2 regions of the Sodalis sp. RH21 genome follow, and region 1 is predicted to be linked to the other one. Evidence: predicted binding sites of a transcription regulator. Region 1 holds the regulator's gene; the other holds the start of a gene.
The links. Region 1 encodes sigma-54, which starts transcription at its own class of promoters, with help from an activator protein. Its sites were predicted from a motif close to GTTGGCACANNTTTCGCTNT; they were not measured.
Positions count from the first base shown of each region.

Region 2: a site for sigma-54 is predicted at 2,529-2,548, ahead of glnA (glutamate--ammonia ligase). Genes of this name have one in related genera too.

Region 1 is NZ_CP178732.1:346,694-350,920, forward strand. It holds gene ptsN (PTS IIA-like nitrogen regulatory protein PtsN) at 1-260, opposite strand, end outside; gene hpf (ribosome hibernation promoting factor) at 805-1,092, opposite strand; gene rpoN (RNA polymerase factor sigma-54) at 1,116-2,549, opposite strand; gene lptB (LPS export ABC transporter ATP-binding protein) at 2,597-3,322, opposite strand; gene lptA (lipopolysaccharide ABC transporter substrate-binding protein LptA) at 3,327-3,896, opposite strand; gene lptC (LPS export ABC transporter periplasmic protein LptC) at 3,874-4,227, opposite strand, start outside.
Region 2 is NZ_CP178732.1:5,799,189-5,803,415, reverse strand. It holds gene deoR (DNA-binding transcriptional repressor DeoR) at 1-343, shown strand, start outside; gene typA (translational GTPase TypA) at 435-2,258, opposite strand; gene glnA (glutamate--ammonia ligase) at 2,641-4,050, shown strand; gene glnL (nitrogen regulation protein NR(II)) at 4,190-4,227, shown strand, end outside.

The sequences.
Region 1 (4,227 bases):
ATAAACACGCCGACCGCACGCAGGGTGTCTTCTTCCAGTTTACCGTGCGGAATGGCGATGCCGTTGCCAATGCCGGTGCTGCCCATGCGTTCGCGGGTTAATACGGCGTCGAACACCACCTGGGGCGCCAGGTTAAGCTGCTTGGCCGCCAGCTCGCTGATAATTTCCAGCGCGCGTTTTTTGCTCTGGCAGTGGATGGAGCCGCGGGTGCATTCAAGGCTCAACACCGTATTTATTTGCATTGCTGTATCGTTAGTCATTTCATTTCACTTAGGCTCTGTATCACCTTTATGACTCATCAACCCGTCTTACCCGTCATCTTTCGGGCCGCAGGTACGTTGGCTACGTTCGTTCACCCGAATCACTTACCTGGGTAAGCTCATCGGGATTCACTCGCTTGCCGCCTGCCCGCAACCCGAAATCTATAGGGTAACCCGTCATCTTTCGGGCCGCAGGTACGTTGGCTACGTTCGTTCACCCGAATCACTTACCTGGGTAAGCTCATCGGGATTCACTCGCTTGCCGCCTGCCCGCAACCCGAAATCTATAGGGTAACCCGTCATCTTTCGGGCCGCAGGTACGTTGGCTACGTTCGTTCACCCGAATCACTTACCTGGGTAAGCTCATCGGGATTCACTCGCTTGCCGCCTGCCCGCAACCCGAAATCTATAGGGTAACCCGTCATCTTTCGGGCCGCAGGTACGTTGGCTACGTTCCGCCTGCCTGCAGCCCGAAATCTTTCGGGCGTTTTATCTACATAACGAGCCGATGTGAGGTTAGGTAGCGATGATGGCTACAGTGAATTTAGTACTGCTTCAGTTTGTCTTTATGTTTATTCAATTGGCGCGTCAACTTATCGATCAGCAGATCGATGGCGGCATACATATCATCCGCTTCTGACGTCGCATGCAGCTCACCGCCGTTAACGTGGATCGTCGCTTCGGCAATTTGCTGGACCTTTTCGATCTTCAGAACAATATATACCTGATTGATCCGGTCGAAGTACTGTTCCAGCTTGGAAAATTTCGTGGTCACAAAATCGCGCAAAGCATCGGTAATATCAACGCGCTGTCCGGTAATATTCAGCTGCATAGTGTCTTCCTTCTCTGTAGAGGTCAAACCAACTGTTTACGCTGGTTTGACGGCGGGATGGATAAAGACTCTCGGTATTTTGCTACGGTTCGCCGCGCCACCATGATGCCCTGGTCGGAGAGCAGGGTGGTCAGCTTGCTATCGCTTAGCGGCTTCGCCGGGTTTTCCGCGGCGATTAATTTTCTCACCAGTGCGCGAATGGCCGTGGAGGACGCTTCGCCCCCCCCTTCGGTACTGACGTGACTGGAGAAAAAATATTTAAGTTCGAATATACCGCGCGGACTGTGCAGATACTTTTGCGTGGTGACCCGCGAAATCGTTGATTCATGCATATCCACCGCCTGGGCGATATCCGCCAGCACCATGGGCCTCATGAACTCTTCGCCTTGCTCAAAAAAGGCCTGCTGCTGTTCAACGATGCACCGGGTGACTTTCAATAAAGTATCATTACGGCTTTCCAGGCTTTTAATCAACCAGCGGGCTTCTTGCAGATGGCTGCGGATAAACTGCCCGTCCGCGTCGCTGCGCGTGGTATTGCCCAGGGCGGCGTATTGCTGGTTGATCTTGAGACTGGGGACGCTGTCGGTATTGAGCTCCACGGTCCAGCGGTTGTGCACTTTGCGCACCAGCACATCCGGGATGACATACTGCGATTCGGTGGTATTGATCGATTGGCCCGGGCGGGGATCGAGGGACTGAATCAGCGTCATGGCGGATTTCAGCGCCTCTTCCTTGAGCCGGGTCGAGCGCAGCAGCGTGCGAAAATCATGGCTGGCCAGCAAATCGAGGTGTTCGCTGACAATCAGCCGGGCTTCGTTGATATAAGGAAAATCCTTCGCCAACTGGGAGAGCTGGATCAACAGGCAATCGCGCAGATCCCGCGCCGCCACGCCCACCGGATCAAAACGCTGCACGCGCTTGAGCACCGCCTCCACTTCATCCATGGTGACATTGTCATCGCCCAGGCACTCCAGAATATCTTCCAGCGGCACGGTGAGATACCCCGTTTCATCCACCGCGTCGACGATGGAGGTGGCGATGGCGATATCGGTATCGGAAAACGGCGTCAGTTCCACCTGCCACATCAGGTAATCCTGCAGGGTCTGGATGGTTTCACCCTGGTAAATCGGCAGTTCTTCATCGCGGTAGTCGGTACCGGTGCCGGACGGGGTGCCGGCCGAGTACATTTCGTCCCAGGTGGCATCGAGCGGCAGTTCTTCCGGCATGTCTTTTTGTTCCATCGCTTCGCGGGTATCAAGCGATTCGCTATCCGGGGTGTCGTGGGCCTCTATTTCCTCATGGACATCGGTTTGCTCAAGCAAAGGATTGCTTTCCAGCGCGGTCTGTATTTCCTGCTGGAGTTCAAGCGTAGACAGTTGCAACAGACGAATCGCCTGCTGTAACTGCGGAGTCATGGCCAACTGTTGACTAAACCTGAGTTGCAAACCTTGCTTCATATAATGCGTCAATTAACCTCATCGGCCTTTCACTTCAGGACACCTTATCAGAGGCGGAACTCTTCGCCCAGATAAACACGTTTCACCTGCTCGTCCTGCAGTATTTCCGCCGGAGTACCGTGGGCGATCAAATGCCCTTGGCTGACGATATAGGCGCGTTCGCAGACATCCAATGTCTCACGCACGTTGTGATCCGTGATCAGCACGCCCAGTCCGCTATCGCGCAAATGTTCAATGATTTTTTTAATATCGATAACGGAAATCGGATCTACCCCCGCAAAAGGTTCATCAAGCAGGATAAATTTTGGATTGGCCGCCAGGGCGCGGGCAATTTCCACGCGCCGCCGCTCGCCGCCGGATAACGATTGACCGAGGTTATCGCGCAGGTGGGCGATATGAAACTCCTCCATCAGGGCATTGGCCCGGTCCGCGCGCTGCGCGGCGCTGATATCGTTCCTGATTTGCAATACCGCCATCAGGTTATCATAGACGCTCAGGCGGCGGAAAATCGACGCCTCCTGCGGCAGATAGCCGATGCCGCGGCGCGCGCGGGTATGCAGCGGCAGCAGGCTGATATCGTCGTCGTCGATGATGATGCGTCCGGCGTCGCGCTGGATGATGCCCACCACCATATAAAACGTGGTGGTCTTGCCTGCGCCGTTGGGCCCCAGCAGCCCCACAATCTCCCCGGAGCTGACCTTAAGGCTGACGTCTTCCACCACGTGGCGGCCTTTATAGGCTTTGGCCAGGTTTTCTGCGATTAATGTAGCCATGCTCTTATTTTTTTCCGGTTTGGGGCGCGGGCGTCGCGGGCGTTGCCTTTGCCGGATTCTTATCCTGCAACTGGGACGGAACCAGCACGGTGGTGACCCGTTTGCCCTTGTCGCTGAAGGCTTCCATCTGCTGTTTTTTCACCAGATAGGTAATGCGGTCGCCCTTGACGTTGCTATCCAATTGCTCAAGGTAAGCGTCGCCGGTCAATACGACAAAATCATTGGCCAATTCATAGCGAACTTTCTGCGCGTGGCCTTTGACCGGCTTGCCGTTGTCCTGGAGCTGATAAAAGGTGACGGGATTGCCGTAGCCTTCCACCACTTCCTTGCCCTGCTCGCCGTTGGGACGGGTAATCACCACTTTGTCCGCCCGGATATCGATGGAGCCTTGCTTGACGATAACCGTACCGGTAAGGGTGACGGTGTTGGTCTGCATATCGACGGCCTGCTGCGCGGAATCGATATTAATCGGCTGATTGGTATCGTCGGTGAGGGCCAGGGCATTGGCGCTCACCAGCAGCAGCGCACCGGCGGCAAACGCGCTATGGATTTTATTTTTGGTTTTGGATTTCATAAGAGGTCTTGACCTTTTCAATCAGCTCGGCAGTCTTATTTCGCAGATTTCCGCGCATTTTCATGCCTTTAGAGTTAAAGCCGGTACCATATAAGGTTACCTCGTCATCGGAGGAGACATCCTGCGTAACAAGATTCACCACGGCGTTATCGGTCCTGATATGCTGCAACTGCGAGGTCGGCGTCAGGCTGTCCACCTCGACATGGCCATATAAATAAAGCATTTTATCATTGGTCAGCTTGGCCCGATCGGACCTGACTGTCCAGGTTGCAACCTTGTTCTCATCGTACATCGTCGCCACCGGGCGGGTAAACCAGGTGATCTGCTCAAC
Region 2 (4,227 bases), 520 kb from region 1:
CGGCGAATTCCATGCCGCCAACTGTATTTTTACGCCCCTGACCCAATACTCCATCCTGGATAATATCTGCCCGGATAAGGCGTTTATTTCCGCGGCCGGCATCGATATCGGCTACGGCGCCACCTGCTTTAACTTCGACGAACTAACCATGAAGCACCGTGCGTTAGCCATGTCGCAGCAGGCGATCCTGGTGGCCGATAGCAGTAAATTCGATAACACCAAGCCCGCGGCCATCGGGCCGCTGACCCAGTTTAATACCCTGATAACCGATCGTTCCCCGCCCCATAAGTTTCATGACTATTGCCAGCAGCATAATATTGCGCTGATCTACGGGACCGATTGACCGGCAGGGGTTATTGCAGGCATAAAAAATGCCGGTCCGCTTGTGCGGACCGGCATTTTTAAGCTTATAAACCTATCCTGGGATGGGCTGATTACGCTTCTTTACCTGAACGGTTGGCGCGCTTACGGTCATTTTCGGTCAAATGACGCTTACGCAAACGGATAGACAGCGGCGTGACTTCCACCAGTTCATCATCATCGATAAACTCAAGCGCCTGCTCCAGCGACATTTTAATCGCCGTCACCAGGGTGGTAGCTTCGTCGGTACCCGACGCGCGCATGTTGGTCAGTTTTTTACCGGTCAGACAGTTAACCGTCAAATCGTTGGAACGGGTGTGGATGCCGATGATCTGGCCTTCGTACACTTCGGCGCCATGGCCCAGGAACAGGCGGCCGCGGTCTTGCAGGCTATACAGGGCGTAAGCCACCGCTTTACCCTGGCCGTTGGAGATCATCACGCCGTTTTGACGCTGGCCGATTTCACCCGGACGCACGTCGTCATAATGGCTGAATGACGAATACAGCAGGCCGGTGCCGGAGGTCATGGTCAGGAATTCGGTACGGAAACCAATCAAACCACGGCTGGGGATGATGTAATCAAGACGGATGCGCCCTTTGCCGTCCGGCAGCATATCGCGCATTTCACCCTTACGGATACCCATGGCCTCCATAACCGGGCCCTGGTTCTGCTCTTCGATATCCAGCGTAACCTGTTCGAACGGTTCCTGTTTTTTACCGTCAACGGTACGATAAATAACTTTCGGCCGTGAAACGCCGATTTCAAACCCTTCGCGGCGCATGTTTTCGATCAGCACCGACAGATGCAACTCGCCGCGGCCCGATACCAGGAAGGTATCCGGATCGACGGTTTCTTCCACGCGCAGGGCCACGTTGTGCACCAGTTCTTTATTCAGGCGCTCAAGGATCTGGCGGGAAGTGACGTACTTGCCTTCTTTGCCGCAGAACGGTGAATTGTTAACGCCGAAAGACATGGACACGGTAGGTTCGTCCACGGTCAGCGGCGGCAACGCTTCAACCTGGGCCGGGTCGCAAATGGTATCGGAGATGTTCAGTTCACCCAGACCTGTAACGGCGATGATATCGCCGGCTTCAGCCAGTTTGGACTCGATACGCAGCAGGCCCATGTGGCCCAATACCTGGCCCACTTTACCATTGCGGCGTTTGCCTTCATGGTCGATGATGGTCACGGACTGGTTCGGTTTAACCGAACCGCGCTTGATGCGGCCGATGCCGATGACGCCGACATAGCTGTTGTAATCAAGCTGAGAAATCTGCATCTGGAATGCGCCGTCGCTATCCACATTGGGCGCTTCGACGTTCTTGACGATAGATTCAAACAGCGGGGTCATGTCGCTGGCCATGTTTTCGTGTTCATAGCCCGCAACACCGTTTAACGCGGAGGCATATATGATCGGAAAATCCAGTTGCTCATCGGTTGCGCCGAGGTTTACAAATAAATCAAACACCTGGTCGACGACCCAATCAGGACGTGCGCCCGGACGGTCGACTTTATTGATTACCACTATGGGTTTCAGGCCATAAGCAAAGGCTTTCTGGGTCACGAACCGGGTTTGCGGCATAGGTCCGTCCATGGCGTCGACCAGCAGCAATACTGAGTCAACCATGGACATTACGCGCTCAACTTCGCCGCCGAAATCGGCGTGTCCGGGGGTATCAACGATGTTGATACGGTAGTCGTGCCAGTTAATAGCGGTATTTTTAGCGAGGATGGTAATCCCACGCTCTTTCTCCAAATCGTTGGAGTCCATAACGCGCTCGGTGGCGTCGTTGCGGTCACCCAATGTTCCGGATTGTTGCAACAGCTTATCGACCAGGGTAGTTTTACCATGGTCGACGTGCGCGATGATGGCGATGTTACGCAAATTTTCGATCACAACTTTGCCTCAGGCATTAGAAATAGCGCGTTATTGTACACGTAATAAGCGAGGGACTAAACAAGATCGCGATGATCTCTGCATTTGCGTCATTTTTAACGCTTCGTCATCCCTTTCTCAGTGCATTATTTCTCCTCGCCCCACTTGTTGCACCAAAATAGTGCCCACCTACTGCCCAAATGCACTATGATGGCACTTTCCCACCAATGTGGTGCATCCGGACTTCTGGTTAAAGGCCGGTTATGCGGCCCTTTGCATCATTTTAGCAATGTTGGCACACTTTTAGCTTTAGTTTAGCCTAGCGTAGCTAAGTTAAATAAAATTCGATCCATACGATTTCGTTCCACGACGACACAATGGCACATCCGGGAGAATACAAGTTATGTCCGCTGAACACGTTTTGACGATGCTTAACGAGCACGAAGTAAAATTCGTCGACCTGCGTTTCACTGATACGAAAGGTAAAGAACAGCACGTCACTATACCAGCCCATCAGGTAGATGCCGACTTCTTTGAAGATGGAAAAATGTTTGACGGCTCCTCCATTGGCGGCTGGAAAGGCATTAATGAATCCGATATGGTGCTGATGCCTGATGCCAGCACCGCAATGCTTGATCCTTTCTTCGAAGAATCAACGCTGATTATCCGTTGCGACATTCTTGAGCCTGCCACCATGCAGGGCTACGATCGCGATCCGCGTTCCATCGCCAAACGCGCCGAAGAGTTCCTGAAATCTTCCGGTATCGCGGATACCGTGCTGTTTGGGCCAGAACCCGAATTCTTCCTGTTCGATGACATTCGTTTTGGTTCTTCCATTTCCGGTTCCCACGTCGCCATTGACGACATCGAAGCCGCATGGAACACCGATAAAGCCTACGAAGGCGGCAATAAAGGCCACCGTCCCGGCGTGAAAGGCGGTTATTTCCCGGTTCCCCCGGTGGATTCATCGCAGGATCTGCGTTCCGCCATGTGTCTGACCATGGAAGAAATGGGCCTGGTCGTTGAAGCCCATCACCATGAAGTCGCCACCGCCGGCCAGAACGAAATCGCGACCCGCTTTAACAGCCTGACCAAAAAAGCCGACGAAATCCAAATCTACAAATATGTGGTGCATAACGTCGCCCACGCATTTGGTAAAACCGCGACCTTTATGCCGAAACCGATGTTCGGCGATAACGGCTCGGGCATGCACTGCCATATGTCGTTGAACAAAGACGGCAATAACCTGTTCTCCGGCGACAAGTACGGCGGCCTGTCGGAAACGGCGCTGTTCTATATCGGCGGCGTAATCAAACATGCCAAGGCTATCAATGCCCTGACCAACCCGACCACCAATTCCTACAAACGTCTGGTCCCGGGGTATGAAGCGCCGGTTATGCTGGCCTATTCCGCCCGCAACCGTTCCGCCTCCATCCGTATCCCGGTAGTCGCCAGCCCGAAAGCCCGCCGTATCGAAGTGCGCTTCCCGGACCCGGCCGCCAACCCGTACCTGGCGTTTGCCGCCCTGCTGATGGCCGGCCTGGACGGCGTTATCAACAAAATCCATCCTGGCGATGCCATGGACAAAAACCTGTACGACTTGCCTCCAGAGGAAGCCAAGGAAATCCCACAGGTGGCCGGTTCGCTTGAAGAAGCCCTTAAGGCGCTGGAAGCCGATCACGAATTCCTGACCCGCGGCGGCGTATTTACCGAGGATTCCATCGACGCGTATATCACCCTGCGCACCGAAGAAGTCGATCGTATTCGCATGACACCGCATCCGGTAGAGTTCGAGCTGTATTACAGCGTATAACTTGAAAGTGTTTTTTGTTGCCGTGGAAACTTTCAGCCCATCTTCGGATGGGCTTTTTTCTCCACCAAGCCTTGCGCATAGCCAAGCGCATTATTATCTAATGGAATAAATGCACTCAAATAGTGCGGGAGACTGCTTTATGGCTACAGGCTCATTGCCCGATGCTGGGCAGATCCT